Regions from separate parts of the Mesorhizobium sp. M0659 genome, predicted to be linked through region 3. Evidence: predicted binding sites of a transcription regulator. Region 3 holds the regulator's gene; each other region holds the start of a gene.
What was found. Region 3 encodes HrcA, which represses chaperone genes, less so after heat shock. Its sites were predicted from a motif close to GTTAGCACTCNCNNNNNGNGAGTGCTAAC; they were not measured.
Positions count from the first base shown of each region.

Region 1: the regulator HrcA is predicted to act here: its motif matches at 2,424-2,452, upstream of groES (co-chaperone GroES).
Region 2: the regulator HrcA is predicted to act here: its motif matches at 1,892-1,920, upstream of groES (co-chaperone GroES).
Region 4: the regulator HrcA is predicted to act here: its motif matches at 2,117-2,145, upstream of NKI31_RS25585 (co-chaperone GroES).

Region 1 is NZ_JAMYPY010000012.1:14,338-18,529, reverse strand. It holds gene NKI31_RS19630 (adenosylmethionine--8-amino-7-oxononanoate transaminase) at 1-1,094, shown strand, start outside; gene bioZ (3-oxopimeloyl-[acyl-carrier-protein] synthase BioZ) at 1,091-2,074, shown strand; gene groES (co-chaperone GroES) at 2,506-2,802, shown strand; gene groL (chaperonin GroEL) at 2,868-4,192, shown strand, end outside.
Region 2 is NZ_JAMYPY010000009.1:153,867-158,058, reverse strand. It holds gene NKI31_RS16910 (TetR/AcrR family transcriptional regulator) at 1-50, shown strand, start outside; gene NKI31_RS16905 (hypothetical protein) at 47-916, opposite strand; gene NKI31_RS16900 (class I SAM-dependent methyltransferase) at 999-1,796, shown strand; gene groES (co-chaperone GroES) at 1,982-2,278, shown strand; gene groL (chaperonin GroEL) at 2,342-3,997, shown strand; gene NKI31_RS16885 (TetR/AcrR family transcriptional regulator) at 4,144-4,192, opposite strand, start outside.
Region 3 is NZ_JAMYPY010000014.1:124,307-128,498, reverse strand. It holds gene rph (ribonuclease PH) at 81-797, opposite strand; gene hrcA (heat-inducible transcriptional repressor HrcA) at 970-2,055, shown strand; gene NKI31_RS21835 (hypothetical protein) at 2,092-2,292, shown strand; gene NKI31_RS21830 (PQQ-dependent sugar dehydrogenase) at 2,402-3,751, shown strand; gene NKI31_RS21825 (hypothetical protein) at 3,776-4,192, opposite strand, start outside.
Region 4 is NZ_JAMYPY010000020.1:57,219-61,410, forward strand. It holds gene groL (chaperonin GroEL) at 9-1,637, opposite strand; gene NKI31_RS25585 (co-chaperone GroES) at 1,702-2,064, opposite strand; gene NKI31_RS25590 (hypothetical protein) at 2,312-2,575, shown strand; gene NKI31_RS25595 (DUF1488 family protein) at 2,572-2,838, shown strand; gene NKI31_RS25600 (hypothetical protein) at 2,882-3,073, opposite strand; gene NKI31_RS25605 (DUF3168 domain-containing protein) at 3,507-3,914, shown strand; gene NKI31_RS25610 (ester cyclase) at 3,921-4,192, opposite strand, start outside.

The DNA.
Region 1 (4,192 bases), on a different contig from region 3:
TGAAGGCAATCGAGACAACCGCGTCGAGCCTCGACCAGATTATCTTTGCGGGCTTCACGCACGAGCCGGCAGAGCGCTTGGCCAAGGCGCTTGTCGGCCTCGCTCCCGCTGGACTCGACTGGGTGTTCTATTCCGACAGTGGCTCGACCTCAGTCGAAGTCGCGCTGAAGATGGCGCTCGGTTATTTCCGCAACATCGGCGCGCCGCGCTCGCGCATCGTCGTCATGGAGCACAGCTATCATGGTGACACGATCGGAACGATGAGCGTCGGTGCGCGTGGCGTGTTCAACGCCGCCTACGAACCCTTGCTGTTCGAGGTCGACATAATCCCCTTTCCGGCCGCGGGGCACGAGCAGGAGACGCTGGATCGTTTCCAGGCTGTGACCCGCGATCGACGAGCCGCAGCCTTGATCGTCGAGCCGCTGGTGCTGGGCGCCGGCGGCATGCTGATGTATCCAGCATCGGTTCTGGCCGAATTGAAGAAGATCACTGAGGCCTCCGGCACGCTGCTGATCGCCGACGAGGTGATGACCGGCTGGGGACGCACCGGAACCATGTTCGCCTGCGAGCAGGCATCGATTTCTCCAGATATCCTGTGCACCTCCAAAGGCTTGACCGGCGGCACCATCCCGCTGGCCGTAACGCTTGTCACCGATGCCATCTTCCGGGCGCACTATTCCGAGGACCGGAAGAAGACGTTTTTCCATTCGAGCTCCTACACCGCCAATCCGATTGCCTGTGCGGCAGCACTCGCCAATGTCGAGATCTGGCGCGACGAGCCAGTGGCCGAGCGGATCACGGCCTTGAGCGTGATGCAGGCCGTCGGGCTGCAACGCTTTCGGGACAATCCATATTTTGCCGGCTGTCGAGCCACGGGAACGATCGCGGCGCTCGACCTGCGAACCGGTTCCGCAGGTTATCTCGCCGAGATTGGTCCGAAGCTGCGCGCTTTCTTCCTCGAGCGCGGCCTGCTTGTGCGCCCGCTCGGCAATGTCCTCTACCTTCTGCCACCCTATTGCATCGCAGACGACGAGCTCGAACGAGTCTATGACGCCATCGAGGAGGCCGGGGAACGCTTCGGGTCCAGGCCATGAGCAAGTCGTCGCGCATTCTCGGACTTGGCCATCACGTGCCTGGGCGCAAGGTGGCCAATGCCGAGATCGAGAGCAATCTCGGCCTCGAGCCGGGCTGGATCGAAAGGCGTACCGGAATCCGTTCGCGCTTCTGGGCAACGGACGAAGACACGCTGTCGGGTCTTGCCACCCGGGCTGGCGACATGGCGCTGGTGAACGCCGGTATTGCGCGCCACGACATCGGTCTGCTGTTGCTTGCCACCTCGACGCCCGACCATCTTCTGCCGCCCAGCGCGCCGCTGGTCGCACACAAGCTTGGCCTTGGCCGCGCAGGCGCGGTCGATCTGACCGGCGCCTGCGCTGGCTTCATCTATGCGCTCATGTTTGCGGACGGGTTCACCCGCCTGCATGGCAAACCAGCGCTGGTCATCGCCGCCAACATTCTCAGCCGCCGCATCAATCCAGCCGAGCGCGCGAGCTCAGTCTTGTTCGCCGATGCCGCCGGCGCCCTGGTGATCGGTCAGTGCGATGATGCTGATCGGGGCATTCTCGGTGCCTCGGTGGCTTCGGACGGCTCGCGCTACGGGCTGATCCAGATTCCCGCAGGAGGAAGCAACACGCCGTTCCATGGCGACCTCGACCTCGGGCAGACCCGGATGACGATGACCGACGGGCCCGAAATATTCGCAAAGGCCGTCGAGATGATGACCGATTGCTCGACAACCGCGCTAGCCGCTGCGGGAGTGCGGCCACACAATGTCGGCCGGTTTGTGCCGCATCAGGCCAATACTCGGATTTTCGGCGCGGTCGGAAGAAACCTCGGCATTGCGGACCAAGCAATTGTCAAGACGATTGCCGAATACGGCAACTCTTCGGCCGCGACGGTCCCGCTGTCGCTCTCGCTCGCCAACCAGACGAAGCCATTCCAGCCAGGAGAGAAAATCCTTCTGGCGGCGGCCGGTGCGGGTCTCAGCGGCGGCGCTCTCGTGGTTGGAATGTAGTCGGCCGGCTCACGCGCGCAGGACTGGTCATGAATGGCAATAGGTGCAACAGAACCAATGCCAAAATGGCCTTCTGAAGCTCGACATGACCAAGCTGACGCAGCACGACCCGTGCGAGCCTCTGGATGAGTTCAAATGCAACACCCGTTGCACCAACCGTACCATCTGAATAAAGCTCAATTACAAAGGGTGAGCCGCCCCATATATGTCGGATACCCGACATTGTTCACATAAAAGGCTCGATGCTTACACGTTCTTTTCTGGCTGCTCTTTGCTGTCTTCTCTTTTCTCTTTGCTCTTTGCTCTTCCGTCTTGACTAGCAGGTGCCTGCGGCTTATCTCATTGCCGCGTTAGCACTCGCTTCGGCTGAGTGCTAGGCATGCTCCGGCAACGGAGCACCGTTCAACATCCGCACCAAGGAAATCCAAAAAATGGCAAAGTCGAATTTCCGGCCGCTGCATGACCGCGTGGTCGTACGCCGGGTCGAATCCGAATCCAAGACCGCCGGCGGGATCATCATCCCGGATACGGCGAAGGAAAAGCCGCAGGAAGGCGAGATCATCGCCGTCGGCTCCGGCGCTCGCGACGAAGCCGGCAAGCTGGTCCCGCTGGACGTCAAGGCCGGCGACCGCATCCTGTTCGGCAAGTGGTCGGGCACCGAAGTCAAGCTCAATGGCGAAGACCTTCTGATCATGAAGGAATCCGACATTATGGGCATCATCGGCTGATTATCGGCCTCACCGTCAACTGAATTCCCGGGCTTGAATCGCAAGCCCCTGCCAGGAGCTAAAAAATGGCTGCCAAAGACGTAAAATTCTCCCGCGATGCCCGTGAGCGCATGCTTCACGGCATCAACATCCTCGCCGACGCGGTGAAGGTCACGCTCGGCCCCAAGGGCCGCAACGTCGTCATCGACAAGTCGTTCGGCGCACCGCGCATCACCAAGGACGGCGTCACCGTCGCCAAGGAAATCGAACTTTCCGACAAGTTCGAAAACATGGGCGCGCAGATGATCCGCGAAGTTGCTTCGAAGACCAACGACATCGCCGGTGATGGCACCACGACCGCGACCGTCCTGGCGCAGTCGATCGTCCAGGAAGGTAACAAGGCGGTTGCCGCCGGCATGAACCCGATGGACCTGAAGCGCGGCATCGACCTGGCCGTGACCGAAGTCGTCGCGGCTCTCGGCAACGCTGCCAAGAAGATCAAGACTTCCGAGGAAGTTGCCCAGGTCGGCACGATCGCCGGCAATGGCGACGAGTCGGTCGGCAAGATGATCGCCGAAGCGATGCAGAAGGTCGGCAATGAAGGCGTCATCACGGTTGAGGAAGCCAAGACCGCCGAGACCGAGCTGGAAGTCGTCGAAGGCATGCAGTTCGACCGCGGCTATCTCTCGCCCTACTTCGTCACCAACGCCGACAAGATGGTTGCCGAGCTCGAGGACGTCTACATCCTCCTGCACGAGAAGAAGCTCTCCAACCTCCAGGCCATGCTGCCGGTTCTCGAAGCCGTCGTGCAGACCTCCAAGCCGCTGCTCATCATCTCGGAAGACGTCGAAGGCGAGGCTCTGGCCACGCTGGTCGTCAACAAGCTGCGCGGTGGCCTGAAGATCGCCGCCGTCAAGGCGCCGGGCTTCGGTGATCGCCGCAAGGCCATGCTGGAAGACATCGCCATCCTCACCGGTGGCCAGGTCATTTCGGAAGACCTCGGCATCAAGCTCGAGAATGTCGGCCTCAACATGCTCGGCCGCGCCAAGAAGGTGTCGATCTCCAAGGAGAACACCACCATTGTCGACGGCGCCGGCAAGAAGGACGAGATCCAGGGCCGCGTTGCCCAGATCAAGCAGCAGATCGAAGAGACCACGTCGGACTACGACAAGGAGAAGCTGCAGGAACGTCTGGCGAAGCTCGCCGGCGGCGTTGCGGTGATCCGTGTCGGCGGCGCGACGGAAGTCGAAGTCAAGGAAAAGAAGGACCGCGTCGACGACGCCCTCAACGCGACCCGCGCGGCCGTGGAAGAAGGCATCGTTGCAGGCGGCGGCGTCGCACTGTTGCGCGCTTCGGCCAACATCAAGGTCACCGGCGTCAATGCCGACCAGGCTGCCGGCATCAACATCGT
Region 2 (4,192 bases), on a different contig from region 3:
TCGAGGACTACCGGTCGATCATCCATACGCAGTTGGGACTGTTTCTCTAGCGCCCGATTCGACCCCGTCCGGTCTGGTGGATGAGGTTTTCGAAGCCGTCGGCCAGGTTGGCTGTGCCGGCGGCAACAATCTTCGACAGGTTCCTGGCGCGACCTGGGGTCTTGTTGGCATCGAGCAGCACGGCCCTGCCCTCATGCACGACAAAGTCGAATTTGCCATAGTCGAAGCCCAGCTTCCGACGCAAGGCGCGCAGTTCGTCGGGAACCGCAACCGGCTGCCGGCGGACGGTGTCGTCGCCCTTGACCAGGCGCTGCGGCGAGACATAGCGGGTGCAGCGCTCCCGATCGCCGCAGAATATCCAGAACCGCGCCGCAAACCCGTCGGGCTCGATTTCGGGAATGAATTTTTCCACGATCAGGTCGGCACGCCTGAAAATCTCCGGCGCCACATCGGCCAGCGAGGCATGCACCTGATAACGGTCGAAGGTCTGCGCGCCCGGGAAAGGCACTGCCTTGCCGGCGCGAACGGATTTTCGGTTGAGCTGCTCCTCGGGCGTCCCCCAATGATTGAGGTTGCTCTTGACGATGACCTGGCCGCTCCAGTTGGCACCCTCCTCGAGGATCGCACCACTGATGCGGCGCTTGGAAATGTCGGTTGCACCAAGATTGAGACAAATCGGAAATCCGCGCGCGTAGTCGACATAGTCCGATGGCGTCACTGTCGCGTCGACATGCAGGACGGCAATATCGGCGTTATGACTTGCCGAGGGTCCACGCATGATCTGCACGGAGTGACCGCGCCGTTTCAGCTCCGCCAGGACGTCGAACAGCATGTAGGGGCTGTCCTGGCGCAGCAGGAGGCCCCGCCGGCTCTGGAAGCGGTCAAATTCATGCGTTATGACGGCAATGCGGGCCATGGCCTTTCCTGCATGAGGTAACTCGCAAGGCAACCAACAGCCTGGAAGGAAATATGTCCAGCCTTTCCCCAAACCGTTCCGCATGACTGAGCATTGGGACGCAATTCGCCGTCATTGGCGGCTTCTCGGGTCGCCGCTGTGTCCGCCCCCGGAAGCTGTCGCCGCCTATGAGCGCGAACTTAGCCTGCAATCAGTCGATGTGGTGCTGCTCGGGGTCACGCCGGAGCTTGCCGGCCTCGGAAGGACCATGCTCGCGATCGACGAGTCCACTGCCATGATATCGGGCATCTGGCCGGGCGATACCGCCTCACGCAAGGCGGTGATCGGCAACTGGCTGGAGTTGCCGCTGGGCGACGAAAGCGCCGGGGCGGTGATCGGCGACGGCTGCCTGTCGGCGCTGGACTCCTCGGTTGCACGGCAGGCGCTGCTTGCCGAGATCGCGCGTGTGCTGAAGTCCGGTGGGCGGGCTGCATTGCGCGCCTATGCAAGTCCTCAGGTACAGGATGATCTGCAGGAGGTCCGGGCGCTGACGCTTTCCGGTGGTGTCGCGACCTTCCACGAACTCAAATGGCGCATTGCCATGGCTTGTGCTGGCAGCGATCCCGACCGCGCCATTCCGGTGCGGGCGATCCTCGATGCCTTCGATGCGCTGTTTGCCGACCGGGAGGCCCTTGCCGCGACGACCGGATGGGAGATGCCGATCATCGGCACCATCGATGCCTATGCGAATTCGAAGACTGTCTACAGTTTCGCCCCGGCGGCGACGCTGGTCGAAGAGGCGAGCCGGTTTTTTGACAGTGTCCGCCTCGCGCCGACAGGGACCTATGGGCTGGCTGAACGCTGTCCGCTTCTGGTGCTTGAATCGCCGCGGCGCCGATAGGGTCTGCCGTCGGATCGCGGCACGGCTCCAATTGGCACAATTGTGCTCACCGTTCGCCTTGACTCTCGAAAGCCACGCGCTTATTTCAGCGCGACGTTAGCACTCTCCCCAGGTGAGTGCTAACGCACATCCGGCACCGCCGGATCGAGGAACAGCTCTCACCGTTCTCATTCGAGGAAGAAAAAATGGCAAAGTCGAAGTTCCGCCCGCTTCATGACCGCGTGGTCGTACGCCGGGTCGAATCCGAATCCAAGACCGCCGGCGGGATCATCATCCCGGATACGGCAAAGGAAAAGCCGCAGGAAGGCGAGATCATCGCCGTCGGCTCCGGCGCTCGCGACGAAGCCGGCAAGCTGGTCCCGCTGGACGTCAAGGCCGGCGACCGCATCCTGTTCGGCAAGTGGTCGGGCACCGAAGTCAAGCTCAATGGCGAAGACCTTCTGATCATGAAGGAATCCGACATTATGGGCATCATCGGCTGATTATCGGCCTCACCGTCAACTAATTTCGGGCTTGATCGCAAGCCCCCTGCCAGGAGCTAAAAAATGGCTGCTAAAGACGTAAAATTCTCCCGCGACGCCCGCGAGCGCATGCTGCGCGGCGTCAACATCCTCGCCGACGCAGTGAAGGTCACGCTCGGCCCCAAGGGCCGCAACGTCGTCATCGACAAGTCGTTCGGCGCACCGCGCATCACCAAGGACGGCGTCACCGTCGCCAAGGAAATCGAGCTTGAAGACAAGTTCGAAAACATGGGCGCGCAGATGGTCCGCGAAGTTGCTTCGAAGACCAACGACATCGCCGGCGACGGCACCACGACCGCGACCGTTCTGGCGCAGTCGATCGTCCAGGAAGGCCACAAGGCCGTTGCCGCCGGCATGAACCCGATGGATCTGAAGCGCGGCATCGACCTGGCCGTGACCGAAGTCGTCGCGGCTCTCGGCAAGGCTGCCAAGAAGATCAAGACCTCCGAGGAAGTTGCCCAGGTCGGCACGATCTCGGCCAATGGCGACGAGTCGGTCGGCGCCATGATCGCCGAAGCGATGCAGAAGGTCGGCAATGAAGGCGTCATCACGGTTGAAGAAGCCAAGACCGCCGAGACCGAGCTGGAAGTCGTCGAAGGCATGCAGTTCGACCGCGGCTATCTCTCGCCCTACTTCGTCACCAACGCCGACAAGATGGTTGCCGAGCTCGAGGACGTCTACATCCTCCTGCACGAGAAGAAGCTGTCCAACCTCCAGGCCATGCTGCCGGTTCTCGAAGCCGTCGTGCAGACCTCCAAGCCGCTGCTCATCATCTCGGAAGACGTCGAAGGCGAGGCTCTGGCCACGCTGGTCGTCAACAAGCTGCGTGGCGGCCTGAAGATCGCCGCCGTCAAGGCGCCGGGCTTCGGTGATCGCCGCAAGGCCATGCTGGAAGACATCGCCATCCTGACCGGTGGCCAGGTCATCTCGGAAGACCTCGGCATCAAGCTCGAGAATGTCGGCCTCAACATGCTCGGCCGCGCCAAGAAGGTGTCGATCTCCAAGGAGAACACCACCATCGTCGACGGCGCCGGCAAGAAGGCCGAGATCCAGGGCCGCGTTGCCCAGATCAAGCAGCAGATCGAAGAGACCACGTCGGACTACGACAAGGAGAAGCTGCAGGAACGTCTGGCGAAGCTCGCCGGCGGCGTTGCGGTGATCCGTGTCGGCGGCGCGACGGAAGTCGAAGTCAAGGAAAAGAAGGACCGCGTCGATGACGCCCTCAACGCGACCCGTGCGGCCGTGGAAGAAGGCATCGTTGCAGGCGGCGGCGTCGCTCTCCTGCGCGCTTCGGCCAACATCAAGGTCACCGGCGTCAATGCCGACCAGGCTGCCGGCATCAACATCGTTCGTCGTGCACTGCAGGCTCCGGCCCGTCAGATCGCTTCAAACGCAGGTGCTGAAGCTTCGATCGTCGCCGGCAAGATCCTCGACAACAAGGGCGCGACCTACGGCTACAACGCCCAGACCGGCGAGTATGGCGACATGATCGCCATGGGCATCGTCGACCCGGTCAAGGTCGTTCGCACCGCTCTCCAGGACGCGGCTTCGGTCGCCGGCCTGCTCGTCACCACCGAAGCCATGATCGCGGAGGCTCCCAAGAAGGAGTCGGCTGGCGGCGGCATGCCTGGCGGCATGGGCGGCGGCGGCATGGGCGGCATGGGCGGCATGGATTTCTAAGAATCCATAAAGCCGCCCATGAGCTAAAGTTGCTCAAGCCCGCAAGCGGGCTTGAGTGGCGGCATGGATTTCTAATCCAGCCAACCTGGCTTATGGATAAGGAAAGGGCGCCGAGAGGCGCCCTTTTTGTTTTAGAGACCAGTTAGTTAGGCCGCGCTCTCCGCCTGCCGCGCAACCTTGCCCGCAAGCACCGCC
Region 3 (4,192 bases):
ATCTCCCCCCTTGCGGGGGAGATGGCCGGCAGGCCAGAGGGGGGTGTCAAGGATCGCCGACGTCATCACGTTAAATTCAATCAGGCCACAGCCATCTGCTGCAAGCTCACCAGCCGCTGAATGCCCTTCTTGGCCAGGCCCATCAACTCCGCGAACTGCCCTTCCGAGAACGGCTCGCCCTCGGCGGTGCCCTGGATCTCGACGATGCCGCCCTTGCCGGTCATGACGAAATTGGCGTCGGTGCCGGCAGATGAATCCTCGATGTAGTCGAGGTCGATGACCGGCTGGCCGTCATGGATGCCGCAGGAAATTGCCGCGACATGGTCCTTCAGCACCTTGGCAACACTGGCCATCTGCCGCGCTTCCATCCAGCGCAGGCAATCGTAGAGCGCCACCCAGCCGCCGGTGATCGAGGCCGTGCGGGTGCCGCCATCGGCCTGGATGACGTCGCAGTCGACGGTGATCTGCTGTTCGCCCAGTGCCTGCAGGTCGACAACGGCGCGCAAGGAGCGGCCGATCAGCCGCTGGATTTCCAGCGTGCGGCCGCCTTGCCTGCCGGCCGAGGCTTCACGGCGCATGCGCTCGCCGGTCGAACGCGGCAGCATGCCGTATTCCGCCGTCACCCAGCCCTTGCCGGAATTGCGCATCCAGCCTGGCACCTTTTCCTCCAGGCTTGCCGTGCACAACACATGCGTGTCGCCGAATTTCACCAGGCACGAGCCTTCGGCGTGTTTGGAGACGCCGCGCTCGAAGGAGATGGCGCGCATTTCGTCGGCTTGGCGTTTGGAAGGGCGCATCGAGGCCTCTTTCTGTTCTTTTTACGGTTGCGTCGGCGGCTTGTAGACGCATGCAGCCCATGGCGCAAAGGAAAAGGCCCCGGCACAGACGCTGGGGCGATCGCAAGTGCGACGCCGGGTTGCGCGGGGGCGAGGGAAGTCTATATCCTTGGGCCGGAGGTTTTTGGCTCGAATGACCAAGGCAGTCACCGAACCCAGTCTGCTGGCGCCCGCGCTGCAATCGCTCGACATGCGTTCGCGCGACATTTTTAGGCGCATCGTCGAATCCTATCTGAAGGACGGTGAGCCTGTGGGATCGCGCAGCCTGTCGCGCATCCTGCCGTCGTCGCTGTCGCCGGCCACCATCCGCAATGTGATGAGCGACCTCGAACATCTCGGCCTGATCTATGCCCCGCACATCTCGGCCGGGCGCCTGCCGACCCAGACCGGCCTGCGCTTCTTCGTCGATGCCTTCATGGAGCTTGGCGATCTCTCCGACGAGGAACGCCGGGTCATCGAGGCGCAGGTGCGCGCCTCCGGCTCGGGCGCGACGCTGGAACACATGCTGACCGAGGCCAGCCAGATGCTGTCGGGCATGTCGCGCGGCGCCGGCCTGGTGCTCGCCACCAAGAACGAGGTGGCGCTGAAGCACATCGAGTTCATCCAGCTCGAGCCGACCAAGGCGCTGGCGGTGATGGTGTCGCAGAATGGCGATGTCGAGAACCGCGTCGTCGACCTGCCGGCCGGCATCACCGTCTCGCAGCTGCACGAGGCCTCCAACTTCCTCAACGCCCATATCAGGGGCCGCACGCTCGCCGAGGCGCGCATCGAGATCGCCCGCATCAAGGACGAGACCAGGGCAGCGCTGGACACGCTGTCGCAGGATCTGGTCGAGAAAGGCCTGGCGGTGTGGGCCGGCGCCGATAGCGGCCTGCCGGCGCGCCTTATCGTGCGCGGCCGCGCCAATTTGCTCGAAAACGTCACCGCCCAGGCCGATATCGAATTGCTGCGCCACCTGTTCGAGGATCTGGAGACGCAGGACGGGCTGATCCAGCTGCTCGACCTAGCCGAGGACGGCCCCGGCGTGCGGATCTTCATCGGCTCGGAAAACAAGCTGTTCTCGCTCTCCGGCTCGTCGCTGGTCGTGGCGCCTTACCGCGATAAGGACGCCCGCGTCGTCGGCGCGCTCGGCGTCATCGGCCCGACCAGGCTGAATTATGCCCGCATCGTGCCTATGGTCGACTACACTGCGCAATTGATTACCCGGATGTTAAGATAATTCCGAAGCCGGGATCACCGTAAAGGAGGGCGCAGAATGGCGCTTGAATCGTTCAAGGCCCAGATCAGCATGCTGCTCGAAGAAATGGTCAACCAGCCGGAGGACGAGCACGAAATCCAGGAGCAGCTGCGCGAAAAACTGCGCGAAATGCGCGCCATGGGCTTGCCGCTGCCGGAAGATCTCGTCGCATTGGAAAAGCGTCTCGACGACGATCTCGACGTCGAAGAGGAAAGTTGAGCGGTTCTCTCGTCGAATCTGCGCGCGCGCACGCTTCTCTTTTGCGGCGGCCGCACAATATCTCCCTTGTGCATGACGCGCCGACCGGCGCGAGTTCGAGGAGAACAGCATGATCCGGATTGCCGGCTTGGCAGGCCTTGCCCTGCTTCTGGCCACCAGCGCCTTCGCCCAGGAGGCCGATCAACCGCTGCTGACCGGCAAAGACGCTTTCGGCGACTGGACGGCCGACAAGCCAGGTGTGCGCCGGCTGATCAAGCCGGATGATCTGCAAAAGCCCAACATCACCGAATCCGCCTCCAACAGCGCCGGCCTTGGCGATCGGCCCGAGGGCGCGAAGCCCGTCCTGCTGCCTGGGTTTTCGGCCGAACTGGTTGCTTCCGGCATTTCCAATCCGCGGGTCGTGCGCGTGGCGCCGAACGGCGACCTGTTCGTCGCCGACAGCGACGCCAACCAGATCCGCGTCTATCGGCTGGCCAAAGGTAGCGCGAAGCCGGCCGAAGAGGGCATTTTTGCCGACAATCTCAACCAGCCCTATGGCATTGCCTTCTTCCCGCCTGGCGACAAGCCGCAATGGGTCTACGTCGCCAACAACGACAGCGTGGTCCGCTACGCCTATCGCGACGGCGACCTTAAAGCGTCCGGCGAACCGGAGACGATTGTCTCCGACATCCCTACCGGCGGCCACTGGACCCGCGATATCGCCTTCTCGCCGGACGGGAAGACGCTGTATCTCTCGGTCGGCTCCGGTTCTAACGTCGCGGAGGGCATGGGGAAGGCACCGAATAGCGGCCTTGACGCCTGGGCAAAATCACAGCCACTCGGCGCCACCTGGGGTTCCGAGGATGGCCGTGCCGACGTGCTTGCCTTCGGCCCCGACGGCAAGAATGGCCGCATCCTCGCTACTGGCCTGCGCAATTGTTCGGGCATGACCGTGCAACCGGCCACCGGCGCGCTGTGGTGTGTCGTCAACGAGCGCGACGGTCTCGGCGACGATGTGCCGTTCGAATATGCCACCTCAGTCAAGGACGGCGCCTTCTATGGCTGGCCCTGGTATTATATCGGCGCCAACGAGGACCCGCGTCACGAGGGCGCGCGCCCAGACCTCGCCGGCTCGGTCACCGTGCCCGACGTGCTGATGCAGGCGCATTCGGCGCCGCTCAACATCGCCTTCTATGACGGCGGCAATTTCCCGGCAGAGTACAAGGGTGACGCCTTCGTCGCCCTGCACGGCTCCTGGAACCGTGGTATGAGGACCGGCTACAAGGTGGTGCGGCTGAGATTCAGCCACGGCAAGCCGACCGGCGAGTACCAGGATTTCATAACCGGCTTCGTCCTCTCCGACGACGCCGTCTGGGGCCGGCCGGTCGGCGTCGCGGTGGCCAAGGACGGCGCGCTTATCGTCACCGAGGATGGCAACGGCACCATCTGGCGCATCACCCATGTCGATGGCCCATCCTGAGCCGGCGAACAGCGCAATCCGGCCCTAATGTACGTCCCGATGGATCACCTTGGGATAGGTATGGATCACCTCGGCCGATGAGACACGGTCATCGAAACCGGTATCCCTGAGATTGAAGAGCCCGACTGAGCCGAAGGACTTCTTCGCCCCTTGCGCGAAGCGGCCGTCGCTGAAATCGTGTTCGTAAAGCGTCACCGTGACGTGGCCGGCATTGAGCTTCGGCACGTAAACACTGCTGATGGTGTCGTTGGCGACGCTAAGCTGGTTGACGTTGAAGCGATAGAGGTCCTGCACCATGCGCCGGGCCGCATTGCCATTGATCATCCAGTATTCGCGGCGCGATGCGCGGTTCGGGTCGATGAGTTTGAGCGGCGCCTTGCGGCCGAGCCCGAGCCAGTGCTCGAACACCATCACATTGGCGCCCCAGGGATAGGGATAGTT
Region 4 (4,192 bases), on a different contig from region 3:
GGCGATGGTCAGTAGCCGCCCATGCCGCCACCGCCGCCCGCAGGCGCCGCATCCTTGGCCGGAACGTCGGTGATCATCGCTTCGGCGGTGATCAGAAGCGCTGCAATCGAGCCGGCATCCTGCAGTGCGGTGCGCACCACTTTCGCCGGATCGACGATGCCCGCCTTGATCATGTCGACATAGACCTCGTTCTGGGCATCAAAGCCCTGATTGTGGTCCTTGCTGTCGGACAGCCTGCCGACGACGATCGAGCCTTCGACACCGGAATTCTCGGCGATCTGGCGGATCGGCGCTTCGAGTGCCCTGAGCACGATCGAAATGCCTGCCGTCACATCGTCATTGGCGCCAGTCAGCCCGGCCAGCGCCGATCTGGCGCGCAGAAGCGCCACGCCACCGCCGGGCACGATGCCTTCTTCCACCGCCGCGCGCGTCGCATTCAGCGCGTCGTCGATGCGGTCCTTCTTTTCCTTCACTTCAGACTCGGTGACGCCGCCGACGCGGATCACGGCGACGCCGCCGGCGAGCTTGGCCAGCCGCTCCTGCAGCTTCTCCTTGTCGTAGTCGGACGTGGTCTCCTCGATCTGGCCCTTGATCTGCGCGATGCGCGCCTGGATGGTCGCCTTGGTGCCGGCGCCGTCGATGATCGTGGTGGTGTCCTTCTCGATCAGTACGCGCTTGGCGCGGCCAAGCATCTCGATGGTGACGTTTTCGAGCTTGATGCCGAGATCCTCGGAAATCATCTGGCCCGATGTCAGCACGGCGATGTCTTCCAGCATCGCCTTGCGGCGATCGCCGAAGCCCGGCGCCTTGACGGCCGCGACCTTGAGGCCGCCGCGCAGCTTGTTGACGACCAGCGTCGCCAGTGCTTCGCCTTCGACGTCTTCCGAGATGATCAGCAACGGCCTGCCGCTCTGCACCACTGCTTCGAGGATCGGCAGCATCGCCTGCAGATTGCCGAGCTTCTTCTCGTGGATGAGCACGTAAGGCTCTTCCAGTTCGACGCGCATCTTGTCGGCATTGGTGACGAAATAGGGTGAGAGATAGCCGCGGTCGAACTGCATGCCTTCGACGACGTCGAGTTCGGTGTCGGCGGTCTTGGCCTCCTCGACGGTGATGACGCCGTCATTGCCGACCTTGTCCATCGCCTTGGCGATCATGGCGCCGACGCTGGCATCGCCATTGGCGGCGATGGTGCCGACCTGCGCGATCTCGGCCGACGACTTGACCTTCTTGGCCTTCGCCTTGATGTCCTTGACCACGGCGGCGACAGCCTGGTCGATGCCACGCTTGAGGTCCATCGGGTTCATGCCCGCGGCAACCAGCTTGGCGCCTTCGCGCAGGATCGATGCGGCCAGCACCGTGGCGGTGGTGGTGCCGTCACCGGCGAGGTCGTTGGTCTTCGAAGCCACTTCGCGCACCATCTGCGCGCCCATGTTCTCGAACTTGTCAGCAAGCTCGATTTCCTTGGCCACCGTCACACCGTCCTTGGTGATGCGCGGCGCGCCATAGGCCTTGTCGATGATGACGTTGCGGCCCTTGGGGCCGAGCGTGACCTTCACCGCATTGGTGAGGATCTCGACGCCGCGCAGCATGCGGTCGCGCGCGTCGGTGGCGAATTTGATTTCCTTGGCAGACATTTTTTTCAATCCCGTTGGTGTGGTGAAGCAAGCGGCTCGCCGGAGCCTGGCAAAGCCAGGCCGGTCAGGCAGCCTTCTTGGCTTTGACGCTCTTCTCGGTGACGACCGTCCCGCTCTTGCCGATAGCGGCCGTCTCGCTCTTGTCGATGACGCCCATAATGTCGGCTTCCTTCATGATCAGCAGGTCCTCGCCGTCGATCTTGACCTCGGTGCCCGACCATTTGCCGAACAGGATGAAGTCGCCGGCCTTGACGTCGAGCGGAACAAGCGCGCCGTTTTCGTCGCGTGCGCCCGGCCCAACGGCGATGACTTCGCCTTCCTGCGGCTTTTCCTTGGCATTGTCGGGAATGATGATGCCGCCCTTGGATTTGACATCGCCTTCGGCGCGCCGGATGACGACGCGGTCGTGGAGTGGCCGAAACTTCATGAGAACTTCTTTCTGGGGCCGGCATAGGCGACCGCGCCGTTCTTATAGGCGTGTTGGCACTCGATAGATAGGAGTGCCAAAAATTATTCGTGGCCAAAATTAAATATTAAAAAGTATTATGATGTCTGCAGGGTTCGAAACGTCGCGAGGCGCCTAGATATTTCAAAAAATTGAATTCCGAGGCAAAAGTGACTATTTATATCGTAAGTTCGATTTCACAATTTCAGGCACGAAGGAGATTTAGGCGATGGCCGAAGGCAATCAGAGCATCATGGAAAAAGCTGAAGCCCGCTTCATGGACAAGCAGAAGAAGACGGCCGAGCGCAACAAGGCAACCTCCGACTACATGTCCGAAGCGAGGGCCAGGGAGATCAAGACGGCAAGGCTCAGGGAATTGCGCTTGGCCAAGGAAGAGGCCGACCGCGTCGCGGAAGCCTTGAACCCGACACCGAAGAAGAAGCGGGCGACAGTCAAGAAAGCCGCCGCCGCGCCGAAGGGGGGCACGTCATGAGCCTGACATTCCCCAATCCAAGTCGCTTCTATGACGAGGCCGGCAAGCGCATCCGCTTTGTCGGCCACGACGGCATGTTCCAGATTTCCTTCTCTGTCGCAGCCGATGCCCTCTCGAAGGCGCCATCAGGGACGGCGACCGCGGAAGCCACCTATCTGGCGGCTTTCGACACCGCGTCCAGCTCCATCCATGACATTGCCAGCAAGGCCTACGCCCGCACCCGCAAGAGCATATATGTGCTCACAGCCGCGGATTTCGGTTAGCGCGCGTTCGTCTTGCAATCAGAGCGGCTGAGATCAGCGTGCGTCAGGACTTGCGGTCGGCTTTTGCCCGCCGCTTGACGTCCCGGCTGTTCAGGCGGTCGGCCATCGCTTCCGCATCGCGCAAATTCATGGCCACCATTACCTGTTGCTTAAGCTCGACAGGCTGGCCGGTGAAGATGTCGAAGATAGTCCAGCTCTCGGGCTCGTCCATGCGCAACGCGTAGCGGTTTGCCATATCGGCATCAGGCCCTTGACATGAAAAATGCCGCCGCCAGGATCAGGATTGTCCAGGCCACCACCGACAGCTTCAAGGCCAGGCCGCCATGCATTGAAAGTATCTCGCGCATGCGCAGGGCCACGGTCCTCTTCGACAGGCGGGTGCTGCCGCAATCGCGACCGGGGGCTTGACGCCAAGCTTTCCAAAGGCCGGCAGCAGCGGTGGCGTTCGCATGAAATGACCTCGAATTGCCGGAGAAAACAGGGCTCCTCATAACACCCTTCTTGAAACTCCCCGCATGCCAAATAGAACCCGGTCCGTGGAAGGGCCATGCCGCCCGATTCGCCGCCTTCCATCAGGCGGATCGTCATCTGGCGCAATCCGTGCAACGCGGTTAGGTTGCGCGCGAAACTGAGGTTGTTCAAAGCGTGACAGGCGAACGGAGACGACGATGACGGCGCCCGGCGATTTGCTGCAAGCCTTGTTCATGAGATTGAAGAGCGATGCCTCGCTGACGGCGCTGCTCGGCGGCGCCGGGTTGCGCGAGCAGGCGGCCGACAGTGCCGCCTTCCCTTATGTGACCTATGGCAGGACCAGCGCATTCGATCTGGACACCGGCGCCGACAATGATGACGACCAGCTCATCACGCTGCATGTCTGGTCGAAGGCGCAAGGCGAGGCCGAGACGCGTCTGATCATGGACAGCATCCGGGCGCGCCTTGACGGCGCCGCTTTCGCCACCGGCTCGCGCGACCAGACCCGCCTGTCGCTGGAGTTCGCCGAGGCCCGCTACGACGAGGACCTGGCGCTCTACCACGGGGTGCTGCGGATACGCGCTCTCACCGAACAAAGTGATTGAAGCAACCTAGATCTGCGCCTGGATCTCGGCCTTGTCGATGACTGACCACACCTCGCGGATGCGACCCTCTCCGAATTCGTAGAAAACATTCTCAGCGAACGACACGCGCTTGCCGTTCACCGGCAGGCCGAACAGCACGCCCTTGGGATGACAGTCGAAATGCAGGCGCGCCGCCATGCGCGGCGGCTGGCAGACCAGCAGTTCGATGTTGAAGCGGAGGTCGGGAATCGCCTCGAAATCGCCTTCGAGCATACGGCGATAACCCGACAGGCCGAGCA